2 regions of the Peribacillus sp. TH27 genome follow, and region 1 is predicted to be linked to the other one. Evidence: a T-box and tRNA genes for the amino acid it is inferred to sense, from the RefSeq annotation. Region 1 holds a T-box; the other holds one or more tRNA genes.

Region 1 (14,742 bases):
AGAGACTGACCGGTCATAACCGCATCCACGGCCGTTAAGGTTCCACCTACTAGTAAGGCACTTGCTTCATGCATATTAGGAAAAATTGGAGTATCTTCTGTTCCTAATCCATAATTTACGGCTTTTTCAAGAGGAAGTTTTCCCTCGCCCGCCAATCTGACAGCGTTTACATAATGGTGGTCGTGAATCAGTTCTAATTCTTCATCGGTAGCAAGTCTAGGTTTTATAATTTGATCATCACTAATGGCATGGTGTTTTTTTAACAAATCTAGCGTGAGCTTAAGCCGCTTTTGATTAAAAGGATGCTCGTCGCTGAATTTATAGGTAAGGAGTTCATCGGAATAGACAAACAGTGATTTATCAGTCATGAGAAATCCCCGGTAGACTAGGCCATAAAACGGTATAGCCTTCTTTCTTTAAATCCTCCACCACCATAAATGGATTCATTGTCTGTACACGGATTACAAGAATCTTATAATCAATTTCAGTTTTTTCCGGATAAACAAGAGTACTCAGGATATTCAAATTGCGCTTTTTGAAAATGAGGGCAATATCGTAAAGCGCACCTGCTTTATTCGGAATTTTGATTTCAATTTGGGAACCGGGCTGATTAACCCCCGTTAATTCAACGTAAGAATGAAGCAAATCAGAACCGGTTATAATGCCTACTAACTTTTTTTCTTTCACGATTGGCAGGCAGCTGATATTGTTTTCACAAAATACAGCCCCGATTTCTTCAACAAAATCTAGCGGATGCCCTGTGATTATATCTGTTTTCATGATGCTGGTTAGTGGTTTTTGTAAATCATTTTTGTATTCTGAGGTGCGGAAAATCGAAGGAGCAGCATCCCGTATATCACGGTCACTGACTAATCCCACAAGTTGAAAGTTGTCATCGACAATGGGAATATGGCGAATTCGTTTCTCCTTAATGATTAAGACAGCGCTATGGATTGTATCTGTTGGAGTGAGAGAAATAATATCTTCATTCATTATTTTTTCAACAATCATATTTGTTCCTCCTCTTTACTCACCTTTTTAATACATAAATCGATTCATAAAACGTAGTTGGTCAAACTTCTGGATAGATTCAGGCGGCACTCTTTTTCCAATACGCGCCATCAGGCAGTTGGCTGGATGGGAACTGATTTCCGGGTCATCTGTTGCAAAGTAGACCAAGTCGCCGGCACTCATCATTTTTTCCATGATTTTGCGATAGTCCCAAATATTCAATCCTGTCCCTTTCAAATCCCAATGCCAATAGTATTCAGTTGTGATGATGATAAAGTCTTCTACCGAATCGTCTTCCATGGAGAGACGGATTAAGTTCTTCCCGACGGAGGCACCCCGATATTTAGGGATGACCTCGATTGCACCAAGCTCAATCAGGTCATCCATCTTGATTTCTGACCAGCGTTCCAAGGGGTCGGGATATAAATAAGTTACATAACCAACGATGGTCTGATTTTCACGCGCTATAAAGATTCTGCCCTCAGGCAAGTCTGCGATCTCGATTAACGCTTTATGCTGCAGAGCAGGTGGGCGAAAGGCGACTAAGTCTTCGTGAAACTCATAGGATGCCATTTTTTGTCCATTAAGCGGGCCTTCAATGATAAGTGTGCCGCTTAATGTCTGCAATTCCTTAGCGTAATAGGTCTTACTATATTCCATTCTTTCACCAACCTTGTAAAATAGTTATCTTTTATACTTATATCCCAAAGTATAAGATTCATTATGCTTGAAAACTAACCAAATGGAAAGTTTACATAAATTATACATAAAAAACAAGTGAGATAATTCTGAAAGTTCGAGACATATTTGAATCTTTTGTTACAACATGGCTTTATGTTCCAATATCAATTCGTAATCACCTTTTAGCAATATTCGCCTTAAGTTTTCAAAATTTATAGCGAATGAATTTACCCTAATATGGAAAAAATAAGTATTTTAAAAATTGAGAAAATTAGATTTTTATACTATAATACAAAATATAAAGCTGAAAAAAGGGGGAGTATGTCGTATGAATGTGAAAGCGCTGCCAGTAGTTGAGGGTAATTTTAATTTAAAGAATTACGATGAAAAATACAAGACGTTTGACTGGTCTGAAGCGGAAAAGGAATTCTCCTGGTCTGAAACAGGTAAAGTGAATCTCGCATATGAAGCCATTGACCGCCATGTTGAAACATACAGAAAAAACAAGGTCGCCCTTTATTACAAAGATGAAAAAAGAAATGAAAAGTACACATTTAAGGAAATGAAAGATTATTCAAACCAAGCGGCCAATGTGTTCAAGAACATTGCCAAGGTGGAAAAGGGTGATCGTGTTTTCATTTTCATGCCTCGCTCCCCGGAACTTTATTTTGCATTACTAGGTGCCATTAAAACTGGAGCAGTAGTCGGTCCGTTGTTCGAAGCTTTCATGGAGGGCGCCGTAAGAGATCGTCTGGAAGATAGCGAGGCAAGTGTGATAGTAACGACTCCTGAGCTTTTGCCTCGTGTCCCGGTGGATGAATTGCCCCATTTGAAGCATATTTTTTTAGTGGGGGAAAATATCAAAGAAGAAGGAAAATATTATCACTTTAATAAAAAACTAAAAGAAGCGGACAAAAAATTTGAGATTGAATGGGTGGACCGCGCTGATGGACTGATTCTTCACTATACATCCGGTTCGACAGGGAAGCCAAAAGGTGTGCTCCACGTACATAATGCGATGGTTCAGCATTATCAAACGGCAAAATGGGTCCTTGATTTACAGGAAGAAGATGTGTATTGGTGCACAGCGGATCCTGGATGGGTGACAGGGACGTCTTACGGTATCTTTGGTCCATGGCTGACAGGTACATCGAATGTCATCGTAGGTGGTCGATTTAAGCCTGAATCTTGGTACAAAACTCTGCAAGACTTTGGTGTTACGGTCTGGTATAGTGCACCGACTGCGTTCAGGATGCTGATGGGTGCAGGAGACGAAATCGTTAAACAATTCGATTTAAGTTCTCTCCGCCATGTCTTAAGTGTCGGTGAACCGTTGAATCCGGAAGTGGTCCGCTGGGGGATGAAAGTATTCAATCACCGCATCCATGACACATGGTGGATGACGGAAACAGGTGCTCAACTCATCTGTAATTATCCTTGCCTGGAAATCAAACCGGGTTCGATGGGGAAACCGATCCCGGGTGTGGAAGCGGCAATAGTGGATAATCAAGGTAAAGAGCTTCCTCCGCACAGAATGGGGAACCTTGCTATTAAAAAAGGCTGGCCTTCAATGATGAAGACTGTCTGGAATAATGAGTCAAAATATGAATCTTACTTTATGCCAGGCGATTGGTATGTTTCTGGGGATTCCGCTTATATGGATGAAGAAGGATATTTCTGGTTCCAAGGCCGCGTAGATGATGTCATCATGACAGCCGGGGAAAGAGTAGGTCCTTTCGAAGTGGAAAGCAAGTTGGTTGAGCATCCAGCCGTTGCTGAAGCAGGGGTTATCGGGAAGCCAGATCCAGTCCGGGGCGAAATTATTAAAGCGTTTATTGCCCTTCGTGACGGATACGAAGCCAACGATGAATTAATTGAAGAAATTCGTCAATTTGTTAAGCTAGGTCTCGCAGCACATGCCGCACCACGTGAAATTGAATTCCGAGATAAACTTCCGAAAACACGAAGCGGTAAAATCATGCGCCGGGTCTTGAAAGCTTGGGAACTTGATCTTCCAACTGGTGATTTATCATCAATGGAAGATTAAAAAGCCGAGTTATCTGGAATCAAGAATAGTAGAAAAAAGGCATCCATGTTCATTGGCATGGATGCCTTTTTCATGTGTTTAAAGTTTAAGGGTCCTATGCTAATCAAGTTAAATAGCATAGGAAATAATAAATCTATAAAAAACAGGCTGTCGGGTCGTTTCCCCGCAGCCTGCTAAGTTACTTCAAGAAGCGTGTTATTCTTCTTCCTCTTCTTCAGCTTTATCTGTGTCTTTGTTTTGGTCTATATTTTGGTCTTTATTTTGGTCTGTTTCTTTGTCTATATTTGTATCTTTTCCTGTATCTTCTTTATCTGTGTTGTTTGTATCTTTGTCTTTTTCTGCAGTAACGTTCTCTTCTTTTGAGTCTGGTTTTTTCTCTTCGGTATCTGTTTTTTCATTTGCGATATTATCTTTATTCTTAGTGGAATCTTTTGATTTGTTGTCTTTATCTTTAGCTTCCGCTTTTGCACTTGTCTTTTTAGCGCCGATTTCAACGTGTTGCGAAGGTGCTGATTCTTTGCCGACTATGTCTACAGCTGTTACGTAATAAGATCCACTCGATCCGGCAGTGTAAACAAGGTTACCCCCAGAATTGATGCTCGCCACTTTTCTACCATTTTTGTAGACGCGATAGCCGACGACATCTCCTTCAGGGTGAAGCCCCCATGAAATCTTATTGTTACTTACAGTGATAGAAAGGGCATTAGGCGCTTTTCCATTATCATTAAGTGTCGCTTTCGTCCCGACGACATTGCCCCATTTTTCTCCTCCGGGAATTAAGGATCCGGGATCATCCACATATTTCAATCCGATATCTTCAAAGGACGCAGGATTCAGCATGAACCCACCGCTTGTGAATTCGCTCGGTGTTTGTGGAAGAGCCGCGTATCGTTTGCTGCCGACTGATACATATTGTCCATCTATGAAACTATTATCTGCTCTAGATGGGGCATATTTGGCGATGAATAAATCAGACTTGACAAGTCCAGCCTTTTGACATGAACTTGAAGGCAGAAGGCCTGAAACGCCACAGAAGGAACGACTGACAATTCCGCCGGGCATCTCAAACCGCTTATCAGGGTCGACGAGTTTTGAATCGACTTTGTATGCGGCATTTATCAAATCTGCCCAATAATAGATATTACGTTTATTATATTCAAGACCATTATAGGTCCCTTTTAAAGACTTCGGTGTGTCATAACCCATCCATGTACCGAACGTTACATTTGGATTAGTGGCGACAAACCAAGCATCCCAATAGTTTTGTCCAGTCCCGGTTTTACCTGCCCAGTCACTGGAGAAAGCAAGTCGGTTCCTGACCGAAGCTGCAGTACCGCTGTTTACGACATCCCGCATCATATCAAGCGTTAAATAAGCAGTTTGCGGTGAAAATACTTTTACTGGTTTTGCTTTGTGTTCATAGATGACCTCATCATCTTTTGATACGATTTTGTCAATCATATAAGCATCAACGAATTCCCCTGAATTGGCAAATGTGCCAAACGCATTGACATTTTCTTCAACGGTTACACCTTTGTCCAAGGCACCTAATGACATGGCACGATTTGAGTAATCCCCTTTTGTTAAAGATGTAAAGCCCATTTTTTCCAAATAGGAAACCGGATTTTGGTTGATGATTTTCATGTAAAATAGGGCAGCTGGAATATTATACGAATTCTTTAACGCTTCCCGAGCTGTCGTTAAGCCGGTGAGGCTTCCGCCGCCATAGTTTCCCGGCCGCCACGGCGTATTGCCTGGAATGGTAATTGGTACGTTGGCTGTTACACTCCCAGGTGAAATCTTTCCTAGCTCAATGCCTGGACCGTATACCAATAGCGGTTTCATCGTTGAACCATTTGACCGTAGTGATGATGTTGCATGGTTTGTTTGTTCCCGTTTAAAGTCACGTCCACCGACAAAACTGATGATTTTCCCTGTTTTATTTTCAATAAGGATAGCTCCCGCCTCAACGGGCTCTTTTACAGTTTTCATTTCTTTCGTATCCGGATCGATGACCTGTTCGGTTTTATCATATCCGAAATTTGGATAGTTTTTAGTTACTTCTTGCATTTGGTCATAGATCTTTTTATTGATTGTCGTATAAATTTTATAGCCGTTTTGACGCAGTTTACGATCAGCTAGTGCTAAATATTGCTTTTTTAAATCATCGTTCTCTAAATCTTTTTCTTCATATCCATCTTCTTTTGCTAAGCTAAGTGACAAAATTTCAATGGAACGTTTTTCTATTTCATAGGTGAGCCATGGATATTTCTCAGAGGGCAACGCCTTTTTACCGATAAAGTCTTTTGTTATGTCGTATGCGATTGCTTTATCATATTGTTCTTTTGTTATGTATTCATTGCTATACATTCGTTTTAATACGGTTTTCATCCGGTTAATTCCGGGCTCTAGATTATCTTTAAGCTTCCCTTGCTGGGTATATGGAGTATACCCAAAAGGACTTTGCGGTAATCCTGCAATAAAGGCAGATTGGGGTAAAGATAGATCTTTAGCTTCCACTCCGAAAATGCCTTCAGCAGCCGACTGGACACCAGCAATATTCTGTCCGGAAGAGTTTCGTCCCAAAGTGGAGACGTTTAGGTAGGTTTCTAAAATCTCTTCTTTTTCAAAGAACTTCTCGACCCGGAGCGCAAGTAAAATTTCTTTTGCTTTCCGTTCAAATGATACTTCGTTCGTTAAGACTTGGTTTTTTATGAGCTGTTGTGTTAAAGTACTTCCACCTGATTGAACGGATGCATTCGTAAATTCCTGATAAACTGCACGCAGGATAGCCTTCGGAACAACTCCGTTATGTTCATAAAAATACTCATCTTCTGTAGCGATGACTGCATTTTTAAGATGGTCGGAAACTTTATCGATGGACACTTCTTCACGATCAAGGTCACTCTTGAGCTTGCCCAAGTATACTTTATCCGCAAAGTATACCTCAGAGGTCTCTTCATAATTGTAAATGTCCTTTTTTAAATCATCCTTTGAGCGTACCGGCTCATTATTGACGAGGGCAGCGAAATAGCCGGCTCCAACGCCGCCGGCGAATGAGAATCCTAGAACCCCAACAATAATGAGGATCAACGTTAGGTTCCAAATGACTTGGTATGTAACCCTTGCATTTTTTTGTGTTTTTTCATTTTGAAAAAAACGGGTTAGCTGTTTCCATGCTGTTTGAAATCTATCTTTTTGATTATTATTCATGTATCATACCCCCTGAAATCACATATATTATAGCATATAACACGGAAGGGAAAGGCGAACTTTCATATTTTTCTAGAATCTGTAAGGGTGATGTTGACAATGAATGTTATGTATGATAAAAACTTATTAACAATAAAATTTATTAAAAAAGCGCGATGATAGGACCCAGTAGTCAAACTATCCCTGTTTTAGAGAGCCGGTGGTCAGTGGAAATCGGTACATATAGTGAGATGAATTACTTCCTTGAGCATTTGCTGTGAAATGATTAGTAGCAGGAAACGGTTGACGACCGTTATTCGTCTCGAGCGGAGGACGCTTTATGTCCTCAAGTTGGGTGGTACCGCGAATTTATTCGTCCCTTCATATTTATATGAAGGGGCGTTTTTGTATGCTTTTTGCGGGATATTTTCGGATTTGAAGGAGGAATTATAAAATGGAATTGCTAAAGGAACTCGAGTGGAGAGGGATTATTTATCAACAAACGGATGAAGAGGGTTTTAAGGACCTTTTAGAAAAAGAAAAAATTTCTTTATACTGTGGGGTAGATCCAACCGCGGATAGTATGCACATCGGACATCTATTGCCATTCTTAACAATGCGCCGTTTCCAACAGCACGGTCATCGTCCCCTTGTACTTGTAGGAGGGGCTACTGGACTTATCGGTGATCCAAGCGGTAAAAAAGAAGAACGCCAGCTGCAAACGTTGGAAAAAGTGCTTTATAATGCCGACTGTATTAAAGGGCAGCTATCCCATATCTTTGACTTCGAAGGTGAAAATGGCGCAGTTATGGTCAATAACTATGACTGGATAGGTAAAATCGACATGGTTACGTTCTTGCGTGATTACGGGAAATACATCGGCATAAACTACATGCTGGCAAAAGACACGGTTGCTTCCCGTTTGGAAACAGGGATTTCTTTTACGGAATTCGCGTATACAATTTTACAAGGGATCGACTTTGGTCATTTATACGATAATCATGACTGTAAGTTGCAAATTGGCGGGAGTGATCAGTGGGGCAATATTACGACTGGTCTTGAAATGATTCGTAAATCGCATGACGAGGAAGCAAAAGCGTTCGGCATGACGATTCCGCTCGTGACGAAAGCGGACGGAACGAAATTCGGTAAAACGGAAGGCGGAGCAATCTGGCTTGATCCGGAAAAAACGACTCCTTATGAATTTTACCAATTCTGGATTAATACAGCGGATGCTGATGTCGTGAAATACTTGAAATTCTTCACATTCCTATCACGTGAAGTAATTGAAGAGTTAGAGCAATCCGTGCAGACTGAACCGCATTTACGTAAAGCTCAAAAAGCTTTAGGGGAAGAAATGACACGTTTGATTCACGGGCAGGAAGCTCTTGACCAAGCAATCAAAATCTCTGCAGCTCTATTCAGCGGTGAGGTGAAAAATTTAAGTGCGGCCGAAATTAAATTGGGCTTTAAAGATGTTCCGACCTTTGAACGTGAAAGTAAGGAAGATATCAGCTTAGTTGATTTAATTGTTGAAGCGAAGATTTCTCCATCGAAGCGACAAGCTCGTGAAGATATTCAGAATGGTGCAATCTCCATCAATGGCGAGAAAGTGACTGATCTGCAATATGTCGTGGCTGAAGAGGTTAAGATTGAAGGAGAGTTCATCCTTGTTCGTCGCGGTAAGAAGAAATATACATTAGTGAAATGAGAAAACAAGGCCCGGCTGAATCTCAGCCGGGCCTTGTTTTGTCTGGAAGTTGAGTTCTGTGCACAAAAAAAAACCCCATCCAAGGATGAGGTTTTTTTTGAAGTTATTAACGAGAGTAGAACTCAACGATAAGAGCTTCGTTAATTTCAGCAGGCAATTCAGAACGTTCTGGTAAACGAGTGAAAGTACCTTCTAATTTCTCAGCATCAAAAGTAAGGAAGTCAGGTACGAAGTTAGTTGCTTCAACTGATTCTTTAATGATTGAGAAGTTACGTGATTTTTCACGAACTGAGATTGTTTGTCCAAGAGACACTTTGTAAGAAGGGATGTCTACGCGACTTCCGTCTACAGTGATGTGACCGTGGTTAACAAGTTGACGTGCTTGACGACGTGTACGAGCTAAACCAAGACGGTAAACTAGGTTGTCAAGACGTGATTCAAGAAGAACCATGAAGTTTTCACCATGAACACCTTTAAGTTTGCCAGCGCGGTCGAACATTGTGCGGAATTGACGTTCAGTGATTCCGTACATGTGACGAAGTTTTTGTTTCTCTTGTAGTTGAATTCCATATTCAGAAATTTTTCTACGTTGGTTAGGACCATGTTGTCCTGGAGCATAAGGGCGTTTTTCTAATTCTTTACCAGTACCTGTTAGGGAAATTCCTAAACGACGGGATAGTTTCCAGCTTGGGCCAGTATAACGAGCCATAGGATGACTCCTCCTTTAAATGTTTTTATTTTGGTAAAATAAAAACCGTGTGAATAAACGGTTATGACCATTTTGTTTTCATGTACCTTCGCCCTAGCAGCAGAGAGTTACGAGATACACCTCTGTATGGAGGAACAAAATGAGAACATAAAAGCTGTCACATAGGCTGCAATATTTTACACAAGGAGTATTGTATAATATTCTGCTCAATGAGTCAAGGACAGTTAGCTTTTCATTAAAAGGGAGTTTAAAGATAATTCAAGGGATAAAATTACAATTACATAAAAAAGTACTATTTTTGGGAGAGTTTTTCCGATGAAAGCGTTATAATAAGTAAAAAGTATGAATTTCAATAAATAGTTTCCTGGGAACTATTACTATAAGTTTCGATTAAATCTAGTTTTTTGCTTCGTTTTAAAGTGGAAGTATTATGAAACCTTAAAAGGTTCTTTAAAAAATAGGCTGTAATATAGGGATGATAGAGATGAAGATTAAAACAGCTCGGTTGATTAATGAATTAAGAGTACTTTTCTTTAAACACATACAGAATATGCAAGGTGAACTCCATTACGAAACATTCTTGGAGACTTTTTTATTTGAGACGAAAGACCTGCTAGGTATGGAAGAGGTAATGTTCTTTAAATTTGATGAGTGGAAACAGCAATTTTATAAAGAAACCTCTACCGGATGTTTTCACGATTATAACATGCAGGTTCCTGTACAAGAGTATATAGAAATGATCTTGAAAGAACAGAAAGATGATAGAGATGTAACAGTAAGTATGCAGCAGGAAGTAAAGGATTTCCAGACTGTTATACCACTTTGGGATAATGGTAAGATCATTGGATTAACGGCCTTCAAAGAACGGAAAAATGGCTCTCTTACAAGCCTTACTCCGGAAGAAGGGGCTGCTTTTTCTAAAGAATTCACCACAATCTTGAAAGCTGCGTTATCAATTTCTAAGATATCAGATGAGGAAAGACGATATAAACAACTCTTCAAGGTCACAGAAAAATTTCATTCTTCAATGAACATGGACGCGGTCTTAGGGGAAATTATCTCGACGTTGCACACTGTTTACCCAACCTTTGATTATTACCTGCTGCTCTCCCATGATAATGACAGCCATGAAAACCTGCCAATCAAGGACCTCGAATATGATAGTGAGAATGTGGCTGCACTAAAGGCTTATGTAAACGGTAGCATACAATTTGAGGATCACTCATCTGAAAATCACTCTATTTTATATGCTCCTTTAAAAGGTAAACAAGGGGTCTATGGCGTTCTTCAGGTTATTGCGCCTAATACACTCGTGTTCCCTGAAAATGAAATTGAGTTTATTTCATTGTTGGCTAATACTGCTGGAAGTGCCTTGGAGAATGCTCAACTGTATCAACAATCAAAACGACTTGTTTCAGATTTACAGCTTATAAATGAGACATCACAGCATTTAAATTCCAATCTGCGCTTGAGTGAAACCATGGAATATATGAAGCAGCAAATTATAAAGTCCTTTCATGCTGATCAGACAGGATTTATTCTGCTCCATCCTGGTGACAAAGTGAGTTTATTGACAGGAAGCTCTGAGTTTTTTGATTCAGAGGAGGCGAGTATGTATATATCTTTCCTGAAAGGTAAGATTGATGTTGATAAGGAATCACTGTTTATCGGGGATTTAAGTATTCATTGTCCCAATGAAAATGTGAAATATCATTCCCTAATGGCAGTTCCTATGATGGAAAGTAATGATGTTAAGGGATTCGCTGTTATTTTGCATAAGGAAGCCTATTTCTTCTCATTTGAAATGTTTAAGTTGTTACAGTCACTTATCCACCACTCAAGTTTGGCGATGGCCAATTCCATGCTTCGTGAAGAACTTGAAAAACTGGTCATTACCGATCATTTAACCCGACTGTATTCAAGGAGTTATCTCGATGATAAAATGTCCGAATCCATGGAAGAGGATGAAGAGGGCACTTTCATTATGATTGATCTTGACAACTTCAAGAGGGTTAATGATACATATGGTCATCAGGTTGGAGATGATATTCTGATCCAGGTCGCTGATCTCATTCAACATAATATTCGTGATACGGATATCGGGGCCAGGTGGGGCGGAGAAGAGCTAGCTATTTACCTTCCACGTGTTCCTTTAGAGTCAGGTGTTCGCATTGCCGAACGAGTAAAGGATAAGGTCTGGGAGAAATCCAATCCTAGAGTGACGATTTCCTGCGGCGTGTCCTGTTGGTCAAAAGAACATTTAGATAACATGAAAGAGGTAGTTAAAAGGGCAGATGAGGCGTTATATATTGCGAAGAATTCAGGGAAAAACAAAGTTCATGTACATGGATTTCTGTAACAATAAAAGGGAGCGGCATGGATTGCCGCTCCCTTTTTACTCTATAAACGCTTGGTTAGGATGTCCGCGAATTTCTCGAGTCCTTGCTGATCCACTTCGTCAAATCGGTTCGTAATTGGGCTGTCGATATCAAGAACGGCAATTAGTTTGCCCTCCTTCATAAGGGGTATGACAATTTCAGAACGTGATGCAGCATCGCAGGCAATATGTCCTGGGAACTGATGGACATCATCGACGCGCAAGGTTTTTTTTGTGGCCGCTGAGGTCCCGCATACGCCTTTGCCCATTGGAATGCGGACACAGGCTGGAAGGCCTTGGAAAGGTCCTAGCACCAATTGGTCTTCTTCAAGTAAATAGAAGCCGACCCAGTTAATCTCAACGAGAAATTGATTCAGTAAAGCAGCGGCATTACTGAAATTGGCTATCTGATTTGGTTCATCTTCTATTAAGGCAAAGAGCTGTTTTTGGACAAGTTCATAGTTTTTTTCTTTTTTTCCTTGATACATTTCGACATTAAACAAAAGGGTTCACCTGTCTTCCTCATATTTTTACAGTACTTTCTAGTCAAGCCTATTGATTGGAGAGAAATTGTCGAGAACTTACTAAAGGATTCAAGCTCTTCAATGCAGAAATAGTCCACAAGACTTGTCTCAAAGAAAGCGAGGGATTGCCTAATGAATCGCCAGACGCCAACGAAACAAGCTATTGTGGAAGCTGCTTTACATTTATTTCATTTAAAAGGCTATCATGCGACATCCATACGGGATATTGCGAATAAAGCGAAAGTGAATGCTGCTAATATTGCTTACTATTTTAAAAATAAGCAGGGGTTGCTAGAATTCTGCTTCACTTCCTATTTAGAAGAGTATATTCTCGTCCTTGAGACGAACATGACGCTGCTGGATCATAAAGGTCCAAAGCAATGCTTGATGAATTTGGTAAAGGATATTCTTACATTCCAAAGAGAAAACTTCCTGGCAGCTCGATTTATATATGGAGAATCTTCACTCGATTCAAATTTAAACCGGGAAATTCATTCGACTTATTTTACAAAGGAAAAGTCTTATTTTCAATATGTTTTGGAACAAGGCATTAAAAGCAGAAGTTTTCAGTCGGTCTCTATCCCCTTGTATATGCTGCAACTAAAGGGCCTGCTCTCGGCTCCGGTCCTGCATACCCATTATGCGATGGAGGTCCTTCATGTGTTCCCACAGGAAGCCTATTACACAAATTTATATGCTGAGGAAGTCGCTCGTTTTCTGCAAGATACATTATTTATTGCCGAAGACCTCCAGCCCCTGCTTGCGGGACGGGCCTGAAGTGTTTACGTGATTTACCCGTTGAATTCTGGAATCAACGATTCAAATCCCTGGCCTAAATCTTTAGCCTGGTGTGCATCGGAACCATAAATAAGCGGGATGCCAAGGTCTATGGCACGCTTTGCAAACCGTTCAGGAGGATAGGGCTCACGGCATAGCGGCTTTACGAACCCTGCTCCATTATAATCAAGTGCATATTGTTGTTCATTGATCATATCCAATACCCTGTAAACACGGTCGTCAAAGCTTTTTGCAGGTGGGTATCGGTGCTGGAATTTATGAACAAGTGTAATATGTCCTATCCTTTTTGGCTTATAGATGCCTAGGTCAGCTGTGATTGATTTCTCTAAGGTATCGTAATATTTGGCATAAACCGCTTCGATGGAACCTAGTTTATTGGCAATCTCACCAAACGCATCATCACTGAAATCGATGCAATGCCAGTTGCTTTCCTGCTTTATGAAATGGACGGAAAGAATGCTGTCATCAATGAATTCGCCGAATTCATTGAGAAAATCTTTTGTTTCAGTTTCATAACCTTCTATAAAGTCAACCTCTAGACCACTTTTGATCAGGATTTTGTCTTTATAGTGTTCTTTCAGGACGCGGAGCTCTTGAAAGTAATCTAGGAGCATGGAAGCTTCCATACCGCTGTCTTTTTCAGGTGTTGGATCTTGAAAATTTCGTGGCAAAGGAGCATGTTCTGTAAATGTGATTTCCTTTAATCCTAGCTCAATTCCCCGCGTAATATATTCATCGAATTTGTCCGTAGAGCCGTGTGGGCAAAACGGAGTATGTACATGTCTGTCAGCTTTCATGGCCATTCCCTCCCAAAAACCCGGTATTTTGTAGCAATTTTCCACAAAAAAATCTTTTTCTCATCAAAAATTATTGCTAACATGGTATCATAAAAGCATTAAATTTAACATTTTTAAAATTGATATATAAAAGAGCGAGGCTGTAAGGACTAGAACAGGGGGCTTACCATGGATTACATACTTGGGATAATTGTATTAATTTTAATTTTTATTATTTGGGGTTATTTTTTCAAAAAGAGGTTTTTTAAAGAGATTGATCGTCTGGAATCCTGGAAAATAAGCATCATGCACCGCCCCGTGCTAGAAGAGCTTTCTAAAGTCAAACAATTGAACATGACTGGTGAAACAGAGGAAATGTTTGAAAACTGGCGTATTGAATGGGACGCTATCATCACGGATCATATGCCGGAAGTCGAGGAGCTTTTATTCGATGCCGAGGAGTTTGTCGATAAATACCGTTTCAGCCGTTCAAAAGAGGTACAGCGGCAAATTACAGTCAAGCTGAATGAAATTGAAGAAATGATTAAAAAGATTCTGTACGAATTAAATGAACTTGTAGGAAGTGAGGAAAAGAATAGATTAGAAATTGAGGATATTAAGGAAACTTACCGTCAATTGAAGAAATCATTGCTTGCACACCGCCATAATTATGGGAAAGCTGCTGAAAAGCTAGAGGCCTCTTTGGATGAAGTATTGCAGATCCTTCAAAAGTATGAAGAAGAAACTGAAAATGGGAATTATTTGAATGCAAGGGAGCTTGTACTTTCCATAAAGGAAAAGCTTGCAGTCTTATCTGCTAAAATGGAGATGCTTCCAAAATTATTGGTTGATAGTCAATCCGAACTGCACTCACAACTTCATGAATTAAAGGAAGGATATGAGGAAATGTCCGGAC
Region 2 (14,742 bases), 2.2 Mb from region 1:
GACAAATCTCACCTTTTCCATTAAAGGAATGCCGGCTGTCATATGCGCTGGGAAAAATAATCTCCCTGACGGGGAAGTGTTCACGGCACCCGTAAAAGAGAGTGTTCATGGTAGGGTAGCCTTCAACACACCTTCAACATATCAAGGAATCACCTTTCGTGACATAGTTTTAACCATACAAAAGGGGAAAATCACGAAAGCAGTTTCTAATCAAAATTCTAAAATGAATGAGATTCTCGATGTAGATGAAGGGTCCCGTTTTATTGGGGAATTCGCGCTTGGAATCAATCCTTACATTTTGGAGCCAATGGACGATATTTTGTTTGATGAGAAAATATGTGGCAGTCTGCATCTAACTCCTGGCCAAGCCTATCAAGAGGCTGATAATGGTAACCGTTCTTCTACACATTGGGATATGGTTTTGATCCAGCGTCCTGAATATGGCGGTGGTGATATCTACTTTGATGACATTCTGATCCGAAGGGATGGCATTTTTATGTTGCCGGAACTAAGTGCTTTAAATCCAAATTTATTAAAATAAAGCCTTTTTTAACAGGGGTAAGGCTTTTGTCCAACTCAAAAAGAGGACACCTGAATATGCTTTATTAAGGGAATACCTCCTCAGAGAAAGTTGCACGGGACATACAGAGCCCGTGTTTTTTTTATGTTAATTAAAAGGTGAGATAAACATGTTAGTACTTTCAATAATTATTCCAAAAGAAGACATCCAAAAGCAGATGGAGGATACCTTTCCTGCTTTGAATTTCATTTATCAAGGGGATTGAGAGGATGAACCACTTCGTGAAGCAAAAATCTTAATTCCATACGGCGAAGATTTAACAGATGAGACAATTGAGAAAGCACCGAATTTAAAGTGGGTTATGGTTATGAGTGCAGGTATGGAATTAATGCCTTTTAAAGTCATTGAGAAGCGCGGGATTTTGGTAGTACACGATTGGGATGCTTTTACAGTACGAAAAGAAATTGAAACAGCTTATCATGAATGAAGCAGACGTCGAGCTGTGGGATAGAAAGATAGAAGTATGAGAATTGAATGGGAAATCGATACTCATTCTTGGTGCTGGTGCAATTGGCGGAGAGGTAGCGCGTCTTGGGAAAGCCTTTAGGATGACCACAATTGGGGTCAATCGTAGCGGAAATCCTGTGCAGCACTTGATCGTCTTTATGGGCTCTCTGAGTAAGTTACATCGTATCTGTTCTGCCAAGTACGATTGAAAGACAAAATCTGTAGCAAAAAGAACACTTTAAAGCTATGAAAGGTTCTGCTGTCTTCGTGAATATTGGACGAGGTGATCTGGTTAAAGAGGAAGTGTTGATAGAGGTTTTACAAAACAGGGAAATTGCTCATGCCATTTTAGATTTATTCGATCCAGAACCTTTAGATAAGGAGCATCCGTTTTAGCGTATGGAAAATGTAACGGTCACACCGCATCTTTCGAGTAAAAGCAGTGAATATTTACCTAGAACCTTTTCAATTTTCGAAAAAAACATGCATGAATTCCTGAATAGATGGAAAAGACTTTATCAACGTCATTGAGATCAATCAAAAGGATACTAGGCACAATTAGAAAATGGGAAAGAATTAAAGGGGTAATGAATAAACTAAAAATGAATCGATAAACAGATGAAATATTGACAAAATCAACGTATAAAAGGTACACTATTTATAAATATTATAATTTAATAATTCATACTTAATGAGAAAAAAGAGGTGGATGGCGGTGTCTGAAGTTCAGTTAAAAGAAGCGTTGGATTCCCTTAAAGATACCGGTGTAAGAATAACTCCTCAACGCCATGCGATACTTGAATATTTGATAAGCTCTATGTCCCACCCTACCGCAGATGATATATATAAAGCGCTAGAAGGTAAGTTTCCCAATATGAGTGTGGCTACGGTTTATAACAACTTGCGTGTGTTCCGAGAAGTAGGATTGGTTAAAGAACTTACCTATGGTGATTCTTCAGCAAGATTTGATTTTGTAACGACGAATCATTATCATGTAATCTGCCAAACCTGCGGAAAAATTGTAGATTTTGATTATCCGGCATTGGACGAAGTCGAACATTTTGCAGCACAGGTCACCGGTTTCAATGTTAGTCACCATCGGATGGAAATCTATGGAGACTGTACAGAGTGCTCAAAAAAAGAAGCACATTAAAAAAAGTTCCGCCACTTGGTTGGAACTTTTTTTTTGTTGCAAAAAAATGATACAATTAATCTTGGACCATCTGCCTGGGATAAATAAGCTCTCTTAAGGGGTTATTTAGTCTTGCAGGCTTTTGCGATTATATTTTTCGTTAAATTCTTCGCCTTCTAACTTTTTATCAAGGGTCAATGGTTCTTCACAATGCATGCAAATATCCACACGCCCTAATATTTTTGTAGGTTTACTACAGTTAGGACATACAACCTGGATCGATTTTGTAGAAAGCATTCCAATCCAAAAATAAACGCCGGTACTTGCAATTATGAATAAAAGACCTAGACCCATAAAAAGTGTCATAACAATAGGGTGTGTTTTAAAGAAAAGTCCAAGATACATCACAATAAAGCCGATGAAAATCAAACTTAAAGCAAATGTACGGATTTTATTGATTTTGCTAGAATATTTAGCCATGGATTGTCCCTCCTAAAATATAACTTTAACTATAACATAAACTACGGATGGAACAAAAAAGAAATAAAGGATACATATTACTTTTGAATATGTTGTTTTTGTAAATATCATCTAGGTGAAATACAGGATTTTGAAGAGTTTTGTCGAATGTAAAAAAAAAAAGGTTTTGGAGGAATTTATAATGGAAGATATCCTTCGCCCGATTTATCAAGAGCGAGCAAGTTTAAAATCTACACTTGGAATCTTGTTAATAGAAAAAAGAGAAAATAATAGCCCGATTACCGATACATTTGACTACATTCTTTTTGTTATTGTAGATGAAGCAGAAGAGGCAGTGTTTTTAAAACACTACACATATCAGGACAAAAAGGCAGCTTTACATATCGTAAAGGAAGAACAACTAAAAGAATGGCTTCTATTAGGTACAAACCGAAAAGTAGTTGACTGGATTTATAACGGAAAGGTCCTCTTTGACCGAAATGAATATTTGGATCATTTGAAAACCGAAATTCGAGAGTTCCCTTTTTATGGAAGAAAGTTGAAGATAGGGATGGAGTTTGCGAAGTTAATTCGCAGATATATGGATGGAAAAGGCTTCTTTGAAAAAGGTCATTATCTTGATGCATATAACCATATTGTTCATTCCCTGCATCACTTAGCTCGTTTGGAAGTAATAGAACAAGGTTTTTATCCAGAAGTTACAGTCTGGAACCAAGTGAAACATATGGAACCTGAAATCTATAAGTTGTATAAAGAATTGATTAGTAGTGAGGAAACGCTTGAAAAAAGATTGGAGCTTCTTTTCCTTGCGAGTGAATTTCTTATTTACTCTAGGACGAATACGGGTTCACAGCATTTAGTTGAAATAATGAGTACAAAAGAAGATCCTTGGACAATTGCAGAGTTAATGGATCATCCGGAACTTAATTATTATTCAGTAGATCTAGGTGTTCTGTTAGAATACTTAATAGAGAAGAAAGTAATTGATGTCATCAAAGTGGAAACAAAAGGACAAGACGTTTATCATCGATTTTATAGAGTATAAAAAAATATTTCAAAAAAATCATTTTTAGTGTTGACCAATAATAATCTAGGTGTTATATTAATACATGTCGCTGCGGGACATCAGCTTTCGCAGCTTCAACAAAACAAAAAACATCAAAAAACATGTTGACAAAATAGTCTACAACATGATAAGATGTAAAAGTCGCTTACGAAGTAAACGACAACGAAATTGCTCTTTGAAAACTGAACAAAACAAAGCGCCAACGTTAATTTTTTAAGTGAGCACACACTATCAAAAAGCAAAATGAGCAAGTCAAACATTTCTTCGGAGAGTTTGATCCTGGCTCAGGACGAACGCTGGCGGCGTGCCTAATACATGCAAGTCGAGCGAATCAATGGGAGCTTGCTCCCTGAGATTAGCGGCGGACGGGTGAGTAACACGTGGGCAACCTGCCTATAAGACTGGGATAACTTCGGGAAACCGGAGCTAATACCGGATATGTTCTTTTCTCGCATGAGAGAAGATGGAAAGACGGTTCTGCTGTCACTTATAGATGGGCCCGCGGCGCATTAGCTAGTTGGTGAGGTAATGGCTCACCAAGGCGACGATGCGTAGCCGACCTGAGAGGGTGATCGGCCACACTGGGACTGAGACACGGCCCAGACTCCTACGGGAGGCAGCAGTAGGGAATCTTCCGCAATGGACGAAAGTCTGACGGAGCAACGCCGCGTGAACGAAGAAGGCCTTCGGGTCGTAAAGTTCTGTTGTTAGGGAAGAACAAGTACCAGAGTAACTGCTGGTACCTTGACGGTACCTAACCAGAAAGCCACGGCTAACTACGTGCCAGCGACTCGCGGTAATACGTAGGTGGCAAGCGTTGTCCGGAATTATTGGGCGTAAAGCGCGCGCAGGTGGTTCCTTAAGTCTGATGTGAAAGCCCACGGCTCAACCGTGGAGGGTCATTGGAAACTGGGGAACTTGAGTGCAGAAGAGGAAAGTGGAATTCCAAGTGTAGCGGTGAAATGCGTAGAGATTTGGAGGAACACCAGTGGCGAAGGCGACTTTCTGGTCTGTAACTGACACTGAGGCGCGAAAGCGTGGGGAGCAAACAGGATTAGATACCCTGGTAGTCCACGCCGTAAACGATGAGTGCTAAGTGTTAGAGGGTTTCCGCCCTTTAGTGCTCGCAGCCTAACGCATTAAGCACTCCGCCTGGGGAGTACGGCCGCAAGGCTGAAACTCAAAGGAATTGACGGGGGCCCGCACAAGCGGTGGAGCATGTGGTTTAATTCGAAGCAACGCGAAGAACCTTACCAGGTCTTGACATCCTCTGACAACCCTAGAGATAGGGCGTTCCCCTTCGGGGGACAGAGTGACAGGTGGTGCATGGTTGTCGTCAGCTCGTGTCGTGAGATGTTGGGTTAAGTCCCGCAACGAGCGCAACCCTTGATCTTAGTTGCCAGCATTCAGTTGGGCACTCTAAGGTGACTGCCGGTGACAAACCGGAGGAAGGTGGGGATGACGTCAAATCATCATGCCCCTTATGACCTGGGCTACACACGTGCTACAATGGATGGTACAAAGGGCTGCAAACCTGCGAAGGTAAGCGAATCCCATAAAGCCATTCTCAGTTCGGATTGTAGGCTGCAACTCGCCTACATGAAGCCGGAATCGCTAGTAATCGCGGATCAGCATGCCGCGGTGAATACGTTCCCGGGCCTTGTACACACCGCCCGTCACACCACGAGAGTTTGTAACACCCGAAGTCGGTGAGGTAACCTTTATGGAGCCAGCCGCCTAAGGTGGGACAGATGATTGGGGTGAAGTCGTAACAAGGTAGCCGTATCGGAAGGTGCGGCTGGATCACCTCCTTTCTAAGGATAAATACGAGAGCGCTTTTGTTTTGTTCAGTTTTGAATGAGTAATTCATTCAGATACGAAAGACATCATCACGTTGTGATGGGATTCTTTCTACTTTGTTCCTTGAAAACTAGATAATAGATAGAAGGCAATTAATTTTTTCAAAGCATCAGTAAGATCTTTTTTAACGGTTAAGTTAGAAAGGGCGCACGGTGGATGCCTTGGCACTAGGAGCCGATGAAGGACGGGACTAACACCGATATGCTTCGGGGAGCTGTAAGTAAGCTTTGATCCGGAGATTTCCGAATGGGGAAACCCACTGTTCGTAATGGAACAGTATCTTTACCTGAATACATAGGGTACTGAAGGCAGACCCGGGGAACTGAAACATCTAAGTACCCGGAGGAAGAGAAAGCAAATGCGATTTCCTGAGTAGCGGCGAGCGAAACGGAATTAGCCCAAACCAAGAGGCTTGCCTCTTGGGGTTGTAGGACACTCAACATGGAGTTACAAAGGAACGGGGTAAATGAAGTGATCTGGAAAGGTCCGTCAAAGAAGGTAAAAACCCTGTAGTTGAAACTTCGTTCCCTCCTGAGTGGATCCTGAGTACGGCGGGACACGAGAAATCCCGTCGGAAGCAGGGAGGACCATCTCCCAAGGCTAAATACTACCTAGTGACCGATAGTGAACCAGTACCGTGAGGGAAAGGTGAAAAGCACCCCGGAAGGGGAGTGAAATAGATCCTGAAACCGTGTGCCTACAAGTAGTCAAAGCCCGTTAATGGGTAATGGCGTGCCTTTTGTAGAATGAACCGGCGAGTTACGATTTCATGCGAGGTTAAGTTGATAAGACGGAGCCGCGACTGAAAGCGAGTCTGAATAGGGCGAATGAGTATGAGGTCGTAGACCCGAAACCAGGTGATCTACCCATGTCCAGGGTGAAGTTCAGGTAACACTGAATGGAGGCCCGAACCCACGCACGTTGAAAAGTGCGGGGATGAGGTGTGGGTAGCGGAGAAATTCCAATCGAACCTGGAGATAGCTGGTTCTCTCCGAAATAGCTTTAGGGCTAGCCTCAAGATGAGAGTATTGGAGGTAGAGCACTGATTGGACTAGGGGCCCCCAACGGGTTACCGAATTCAGTCAAACTCCGAATGCCAAATACTTATTCTTGGGAGTCAGACTGCGAGTGATAAGATCCGTAGTCGAAAGGGAAACAGCCCAGACCACCAGCTAAGGTCCCAAAGTATACGTTAAGTGGAAAAGGATGTGGAGTTGCTTAGACAACCAGGATGTTGGCTCAGAAGCAGCCATCATTTAAAGAGTGCGTAATAGCTCACTGGTCGAGTGACTCCGCGCCGAAAATGTACCGGGGCTAAACGTATCACCGAAGCTGTGGATTGACACCGTATGGTGTCGATGGTAGGAGAGCGTTCTAAGGGCGTTGAAGTCAGACCGGAAGGACTGGTGGAGCGCTTAGAAGTGAGAATGCCGGTATGAGTAGCGAAAGAAGGGTGAGAATCCCTTCCACCGAATGCCTAAGGTTTCCTGAGGAAGGCTCGTCCGCTCAGGGTTAGTCGGGACCTAAGCCGAGGCCGAAAGGCGTAGGCGATGGACAACAGGTTGATATTCCTGTACCACCTATACATCGTTTGAACGATGGGGGGACGCAGAAGGATAGGGTAAGCGCGCTGTTGGATATGCGCGTCCAAGCAGTTAGGCCGGAAACGAGGCAAATCCCGTTTCCATTAAGGCGGAGCTGTGATGGCGAGGGAAATATAGTACCGAAGTTCCTGATTCCACGCCGCCAAGAAAAGCCTCTAGTGAGATGTAAGGTGCCCGTACCGCAAACCGACACAGGTAGGCGAGGAGAGAATCCTAAGGTGTGCGAGAGAACTCTCGTTAAGGAACTCGGCAAAATGACCCCGTAACTTCGGGAGAAGGGGTGCTTTTTAGGGTGAATAGCCCGGAAAAGCCGCAGTGAATAGGCCCAGGCGACTGTTTAGCAAAAACACAGGTCTCTGCGAAGCCGCAAGGCGAAGTATAGGGGCTGACACCTGCCCGGTGCTGGAAGGTTAAGGGGAGAGGTTAGCGCAAGCGAAGCTTTGAACCGAAGCCCCAGTAAACGGCGGCCGTAACTATAACGGTCCTAAGGTAGCGAAATTCCTTGTCGGGTAAGTTCCGACCCGCACGAAAGGTGTAACGATCTGGGCACTGTCTCAACGAGAGACTCGGTGAAATTATAGTACCTGTGAAGATGCAGGTTACCCGCGACAGGACGGAAAGACCCCGTGGAGCTTTACTGCAGCCTGATATTGAATTTTGGTACAGCTTGTACAGGATAGGTAGGAGCCTGAGAAGCCGGAGCGCTAGCTTCGGTGGAGGCGTTGGTGGGATACTACCCTGGCTGTATTGAAATTCTAACCCGCGCCCCTTATCGGGGTGGGAGACAGTGTCAGGTGGGCAGTTTGACTGGGGCGGTCGCCTCCTAAAGAGTAACGGAGGCGCCCAAAGGTTCCCTCAGAATGGTTGGAAATCATTCGTAGAGTGTAAAGGCACAAGGGAGCTTGACTGCGAGACCTACAAGTCGAGCAGGGACGAAAGTCGGGCTTAGTGATCCGGTGGTTCCGCATGGAAGGGCCATCGCTCAACGGATAAAAGCTACCCCGGGGATAACAGGCTTATCTCCCCCAAGAGTCCACATCGACGGGGAGGTTTGGCACCTCGATGTCGGCTCATCGCATCCTGGGGCTGTAGTCGGTCCCAAGGGTTGGGCTGTTCGCCCATTAAAGCGGTACGCGAGCTGGGTTCAGAACGTCGTGAGACAGTTCGGTCCCTATCCGTCGCGGGCGCAGGAAATTTGAGAGGAGCTGTCCTTAGTACGAGAGGACCGGGATGGACGCACCGCTGGTGTACCAGTTGTCTTGCCAAAGGCATAGCTGGGTAGCTACGTGCGGACGGGATAAGTGCTGAAAGCATCTAAGCATGAAGCCCCCCTCGAGATGAGATTTCCCATAGCGCAAGCTAGTAAGATCCCTGAAAGATGATCAGGTTGATAGGTCAGAGGTGGAAGCGTGGCGACATGTGGAGCTGACTGATACTAATAGATCGAGGACTTAACCACGCTTTAAAAAATGAAATACCTTCTTATTATCTAGTTTTGAAGGAATGAAAATTTCTTCTTGCATTTTCTCAAAAAGACGTTATAATAATATATGTCTTGAAAAAATGTTAATAATGTTTGGTGACGATAGCGAAGAGGTCACACCCGTTCCCATTCCGAACACGGCAGTTAAGCTCTTCAGCGCCGATGGTAGTTGGGGGTTTCCCCCTGTGAGAGTAGGACGTCGCCAAGCTTATATCGTTCCGCAGTAGCTCAGTGGTAGAGCATTCGGCTGTTAACCGAACGGTCGTAGGTTCGAGTCCTACCTGCGGAGCCATTATTGGAGAGCTGTCCGAGTGGCCGAAGGAGCACGATTGGAAATCGTGTAGACGGGTAACCCTGTCTCAAGGGTTCAAATCCCTTGCTCTCCGCCATTTACAACTGGCCCGTTGGTCAAGCGGTTAAGACACCGCCCTTTCACGGCGGTAACACGGGTTCGAATCCCGTACGGGTCACCATTCCGAAAACATATGGAGGATTAGCTCAGCTGGGAGAGCATCTGCCTTACAAGCAGAGGGTCGGCGGTTCGATCCCGTCATCCTCCACCATTTTTTAAAAAGCAACAAGTTGTTTCTATATATCAGATATAATGAAACTGTTAACACGAAAACTTGATGCAATAGCAGCATTATTAACGTCGCGGGGTGGAGCAGTCCGGTAGCTCGTCGGGCTCATAACCCGAAGGTCGCAGGTTCAAATCCTGTCCCCGCAATCTATGGTCCCGTGGTGTAGCGGTTAACATGCCTGCCTGTCACGCAGGAGATCGCGGGTTCGATTCCCGTCGGGACCGCCATTTTTATTGTTTGGCTCAGTAGCTCAGTCGGTAGAGCAAAGGACTGAAAATCCTTGTGTCGGCGGTTCGATTCCGTCCTGAGCCACCATTGTAGTGCCGGTGTAGCTCAACTGGTAGAGCAACTGACTTGTAATCAGTAGGTTGGGGGTTCAAGTCCTCTTGCCGGCACCAGTAACATCCATATGCGGAGGGGTAGCGAAGTGGCTAAACGCGGCGGACTGTAAATCCGCTCCTTCGGGTTCGGCAGTTCGAATCTGCCCCCCTCCACCATTTTATTTATAGGGGTATAGTTTAAAGGTAGAACAGAGGTCTCCAAAACCTCCAGTGTGGGTTCGAGTCCTACTACCCCTGCCAATTTTAATTTTATAATGGCGATTGTGGCGAAGTGGTTAACGCACCTGATTGTGGTTCAGGCATTCGTGGGTTCGATTCCCATCAGTCGCCCCATTTTTTAATAAATGATGGTATAATAAGTATAACGTTAATGGGCTATAGCCAAGCGGTAAGGCAACGGATTTTGATTCCGTCATGCGAAGGTTCGATCCCTTCTAGCCCAGCCATTCGCGAAAGTAGTTCAGTGGTAGAATACAACCTTGCCAAGGTTGGGGTCGCGGGTTCGAATCCCGTCTTTCGCTCCAAAAACGTTGGCGGCATAGCCAAGCGGTAAGGCAGAGGTCTGCAAAACCTTTACCACCGGTTCGATTCCGGTTGCCGCCTCCAACAAAAATGCCGGTGTGGCGGAATTGGCAGACGCGCACGACTCAAAATCGTGTTCCTCTGGAGTGCCGGTTCGACCCCGGCCACCGGTATCACCAATAGCGAAGAAAAGCTATTACTTCAAGCTTCACACTTAATTGTGTGAAGCTTTTTTGTGTTTATCACGCACTACAGAATATGTACAAATATTGTGCGGGGTAGTGTGCGATGAGTAAAGGAGGAAATTTACTATAGGAAGATGAATTAAGAATTGTTACAAAAACTACTTACGTTAAATCTGATGAATTGGAGTTTAAATTATTCTTTGAAGACTGCCAATTAAGGAATCTTTGTCCTCATACTTTGAAATATTATCGAGAACAATTTAATGCGATTAAACGACCATTGGTAACAATGACAGAAAAGGATATTAAATTGCTGATATTAAATACCGTGAAGTTCGTCATTTACCGCGTTCTGGTGGTAAAATACAGTTGTAGTATTATGGGAAGAGAGGGGAAAATTTGAATAATATCGGTGAAGATTTTAAATTACGTGTTCATAGCAATCGTTGGGGCCATTATGACAATTACACTCTTATAAAAAAAGAAAATGGATGGACTGTTATTACTATGAAAATTCATGGTGACGAAGGCGATAAACACGGCAGTCCTGCTATTGAAAAAGCATTTGACAGAGAATCAATTTCATATCCAAACGATTTAGGATATTTCTTATCAGATATTTGGGATGCTTCAGAAACCAAAACTAAAGAAGAAGTTCAAAAATATTTCGATGAATTAGGAGAATGGATTTCTACCACTGAGAAAACGAAGCCTAATTTCGGAGCATTGCATTTATAAGTAAACAAAAAAGATGTGTCCAAATCGGGCACATTTTTTTTAGTATTCAACATTTTCTTCAATAATCGGATTTCCTTCTGCGTCAAGCAGCTCTGGTTCGTAGAGATCATAATTGAATGTTTTCTGTTCCTCTAAATATTTTATTTTTTGGTATTCTTCTTTACTCATGCCCTCCCAAATATTTGGCCTGTGTTCGACATGCCCTATCTTGTAATACTTAATATCTACTTCTGGCTCTGTGAAAGCTTTGTTGAAAAGTATAATTCCGAAAGTGAATATCATGAGTATGATGGTCAAAATGGAGCCAGCTATTTTGATTTTGTTTAGAAATTTTTTCAATGGTGGGGTTATTCCTTTCTGTGTTCGGTAATTTCAGAACTGCATAACTCACAAGACTGGATGAGTTGATAAGAAACTTTTTCGTATCAACTCAACTGTATAAAAGCCGACTTTCCACGTTACGCAGCTCTCCAGATGAAACACTATCGGCAACAATTATTTGCAAGGTTCTCATAGCTGTCATTCGCTTGTCTGGATGCTTCATTTGAAGATGTTGTTGTATTGCTCGGAAAAGCTCATTATTTTCTGGTCGGTTGGCATTATAGATTTCTTGTAAACTCTTCGATTTCTCCATGGCTTCTCCTACTTTCCATCAAGTGTGCATCCGTGTGAAAGCATTCACCTTCATTTCTTATGCTATTAACATTGGGGTTAAATCGGTAAATTTGTAAGGGTGATGCTTGCTTTGAGATGCAGTTCTATACATTCGGTGGAAGTTTAAAACTTCTTTGGGTCGACCTTCTCCATAATATAATATTCGGTCATGACGGTGTATTCACCTCCATTTCAACATTATTTTAAATATTCTTGGGGATTTTACGTGCATATTAAATATGCAGGTACCTCGTGGCTATCGAGGCACCTACATATCATTGCAATAATTACAGGCTATTTCAACGGGGGTAACTTTGTTAGAGCTACTAGCATTTTGACGTTAGGGCCTGAGGTGTATATTACGCACATCAGCTTTTTACCCACTTTATACATTGTATATATGCCTTCTTGACCTTCATGAACAATTACTTCATTCAGATTTACACCGCTACATTATAGCGGTCAATTTGAGAGGCTCAGTGAACTAGCGGAACAATAGGTTACGAAAACTATTCGTACCCTAAAAATCATTATTGATATTAGAATCAGTTAATGGTAGTGGCCCGATGATTTCAGATTTCTATATTCATAGCATTGAGTTCTGCTTCCGTATAGCCAGAAGCGGATAGTGCTATTTCAATTTCTTCAGCAGCCTTATAATCAAATAATTTAAATTTAGACATTAAAGCGAAAGCATTTTGATCTTCAATTGCCAAGGCAACAGCTTCCACGTCTTGTAGTAACTTCAGGTCTTCAATGTAGAATTGAGCGGTTCGCATCGCTAAATACTCATTCAGTGTAGTTGAACTGTAGAAAAGTCTTGTTAAAGTAGCGATTGCGTTAGGAACGAAAATCTTATTCATAATTACCCCTCCAATATTCTCAATATTCTGTTATATTAATCACTACAAGTATGAGTCACCATAAAAATGTTGTCAATCTTTATCTGTTGAGCACTTTTACTTACCAGATGAATGTACATCTGTACTCAAATTGAGTAACTAGAAAATGTCGATAGACGCCTTTGCCAAAGGAAAGAAACGATTACAATGCTTTCACTTGAAATGATGGTGGAACAATATCAAGAAGAAATACAACCAATGATAGAAAGTTTTAAATTGAAATAAATAGAAGGAGGAAAGTATGGAAGAGTAATTAAAAGCAATCTCTTCCCTTTTAGGGGGTCTAGTAGGGGATTATTAACAATCTTCTCGTAGGACGTACACACCACTTCATTATTACATAGTAAATATTTCCTTTGTCTTTTAACTGTATGATTTTAATATCTAAACAGTTTATTATATTGATAAAGGAAGAATAACTTAAGCTAATACTATAATGAAATAAGTCTTTAAAAGGGAAGTGATAGTTAAATGCTTTATATAAGCGATATCGAAAAAATAATTAATAACACATTAAATGAGCACAATTTGGATATTATTTGTGAATTTGACAATAATCTAAGTGCACCTATGAGTTATAACGTATCGACCAATACTATAAAGTTTAATTATCTTCAAGTTAACGGTTATAAAGGAAAAGTTAGAATTAAAGAGACAGAGGAAGACTTTGTTAAAATTATTCTTTATCGTATTATTGGTTATTATTTAGATTTTAAGAAAAACAAACATGATTTAAGGATTATGATGTATGGTCACGAAGAGGAAAAAGAAAAGCTGAAATCTGAAATAGAAACTAATGCTTGGGATTATGGGAGAACATTAATACCTGAACAACTATTGGAGTCATATGATAAAGTCCGTGAGTTAGATAAAATGCTAATAAATTAATGTAATTAAATTGAGACCCGACTTTAAACTGAAAGCCACATCATTTTTAAGTATGTAATATTAGTTCCAGCAAACGTGAAGAGTCAAAAGAGCTTTTCCTCCCTTGTTCACTCTGGATTTCCCATTTTCAAGGCAACCTAGTAAGGTAGTAATGGAACAGGAACACTTATAAGGAAGCCTCCTTGGAGGGGCAACTGGTAGAATACTCTTTGGAGATTCGCTCTGGAGCTGGCTTTTTTGAGTGAGAAATTAAACTGATATCCAATAAGACAAGACCAAGAGAAAGAGGAGTTGTCTGAGAAAGCTTGACTAATAAATAAATAGAAAATGAAAAATGGGGTTTTTGAGATTACATAGCTCTCTATACGGTCCTCTCCTTTGTCATTATAAGTCAATCAGAACTATGTAACCGTTCCTCTATATCAGAAGCAATGCAAAGAGAGTGAATAGCCTCCTCCCACAATGAAGATAGTAGCTCCTGTAACTTTACTTCTTTTATTATCTGCTTCCTAGTTTTGCAAATAATAACTATGAAATATGGTAATAAATAATAACAACACTTCACAAGACAAATTTTCAAAGGGGCGGCAAATTGTGAACAATATGGGATGTCAATGCAGGTCCAATGAAGAATTACAGCAACTGGTTGATCAGGCAAAAAAATATACAAATAAGGGAAAAGTGGCGGACTATATACCGGCTCTTGAAAAGGCGAATCCTGAGGGCTTATCTGTGGCTATTTACTATCCTGACGGTAAAGGGTATTGTGCGGGGGATGTAAGTGGTAAAGTGACTCTGCAAAGCATATCAAAAGTTTTGACACTTGCTCTGGTATTAATGGAAAAAGGTGAGGAATATGTCTTTTCCTATGTAGGAAAAGAACCCACCGGTGATCCTTTTAATTCGATTGCCAAGTTAGAGACAAACAAGGCATCCAAGCCGTTAAACCCGATGATCAATGCAGGAGCATTGACTGTGACCCACATGGTTGCAGGTGACAGTGTAAATGAGCGATTCAATCGTATTTTACATTTTATCCGGGAATTGACGCAAAATCCTACTATCGGTTTTAATGAAGATGTTGCACGTTCAGAATACAATACAGCAGACTTAAATAGGTCGCTAAGCTATTTTTTAAAGCAGCATAATGTAATAAATGAGGATGTGGAGGACTTAATCGAATTGTATTCGAAGCAGTGTGCCATTGAAATGGACAGTCAGGATTTGGCGAGGATCGGCTGTGTGCTGGCCATGAATGGGAAAGATCTGTTGACGGGAA

Evidence for each region. The T-box of region 1 lies ahead of tyrS (tyrosine--tRNA ligase). A T-box ahead of a tRNA ligase gene usually reads a tRNA of that ligase, here a tRNA-Tyr.
Region 2: it encodes a tRNA-Tyr, which carries the amino acid that the T-box ahead of tyrS (tyrosine--tRNA ligase) is inferred to sense. The anticodon was not compared.

Annotation. Positions count from the first base shown of each region.
Region 1 is NZ_JAEKEV010000002.1:4,525,796-4,540,537, forward strand. It holds gene JFU24_RS23140 (acetoin utilization protein AcuC) at 1-368, opposite strand, end outside; gene JFU24_RS23145 (acetoin utilization AcuB family protein) at 361-1,011, opposite strand; gene JFU24_RS23150 (GNAT family N-acetyltransferase) at 1,039-1,671, opposite strand; gene acsA (acetate--CoA ligase) at 2,021-3,739, shown strand; gene JFU24_RS23160 (transglycosylase domain-containing protein) at 3,935-6,952, opposite strand; T-box leader at 7,099-7,315, shown strand; gene tyrS (tyrosine--tRNA ligase) at 7,386-8,642, shown strand; gene rpsD (30S ribosomal protein S4) at 8,749-9,351, opposite strand; gene JFU24_RS23175 (sensor domain-containing diguanylate cyclase) at 9,836-11,710, shown strand; gene JFU24_RS23180 (GAF domain-containing protein) at 11,752-12,231, opposite strand; gene refZ (forespore capture DNA-binding protein RefZ) at 12,385-13,029, shown strand; gene hisJ (histidinol-phosphatase HisJ) at 13,044-13,847, opposite strand; gene ezrA (septation ring formation regulator EzrA) at 14,016-14,742, shown strand, end outside.
Region 2 is NZ_JAEKEV010000002.1:2,308,909-2,323,650, reverse strand. It holds gene JFU24_RS12715 (aminopeptidase) at 1-541, shown strand, start outside; gene JFU24_RS30290 (hypothetical protein) at 813-1,007, shown strand; gene JFU24_RS31035 (NAD(P)-dependent oxidoreductase) at 1,051-1,236, shown strand; gene JFU24_RS30775 (NAD(P)-dependent oxidoreductase) at 1,295-1,423, shown strand; gene perR (peroxide-responsive transcriptional repressor PerR) at 1,737-2,180, shown strand; gene JFU24_RS12700 (YgzB family protein) at 2,286-2,639, opposite strand; gene JFU24_RS12695 (nucleotidyltransferase-like protein) at 2,821-3,684, shown strand; rRNA gene JFU24_RS12690 (16S ribosomal RNA) at 3,967-5,519, shown strand; rRNA gene JFU24_RS12685 (23S ribosomal RNA) at 5,695-8,628, shown strand; rRNA gene rrf (5S ribosomal RNA) at 8,745-8,860, shown strand; tRNA gene JFU24_RS12675 (tRNA-Asn) at 8,870-8,944, shown strand; tRNA gene JFU24_RS12670 (tRNA-Ser) at 8,950-9,041, shown strand; tRNA gene JFU24_RS12665 (tRNA-Glu) at 9,051-9,125, shown strand; tRNA gene JFU24_RS12660 (tRNA-Val) at 9,140-9,215, shown strand; tRNA gene JFU24_RS12655 (tRNA-Met) at 9,306-9,379, shown strand; tRNA gene JFU24_RS12650 (tRNA-Asp) at 9,385-9,460, shown strand; tRNA gene JFU24_RS12645 (tRNA-Phe) at 9,473-9,548, shown strand; tRNA gene JFU24_RS12640 (tRNA-Thr) at 9,556-9,631, shown strand; tRNA gene JFU24_RS12635 (tRNA-Tyr) at 9,647-9,730, shown strand; tRNA gene JFU24_RS12630 (tRNA-Trp) at 9,741-9,814, shown strand; tRNA gene JFU24_RS12625 (tRNA-His) at 9,832-9,907, shown strand; tRNA gene JFU24_RS12620 (tRNA-Gln) at 9,946-10,020, shown strand; tRNA gene JFU24_RS12615 (tRNA-Gly) at 10,024-10,098, shown strand; tRNA gene JFU24_RS12610 (tRNA-Cys) at 10,107-10,180, shown strand; tRNA gene JFU24_RS12605 (tRNA-Leu) at 10,189-10,269, shown strand; gene JFU24_RS12600 (hypothetical protein) at 10,681-11,019, shown strand; gene JFU24_RS12595 (hypothetical protein) at 11,059-11,358, opposite strand; gene JFU24_RS12590 (hypothetical protein) at 11,450-11,653, opposite strand; gene JFU24_RS12585 (hypothetical protein) at 12,246-12,536, opposite strand; gene JFU24_RS12580 (hypothetical protein) at 13,047-13,463, shown strand; gene glsA (glutaminase A) at 14,067-14,742, shown strand, end outside.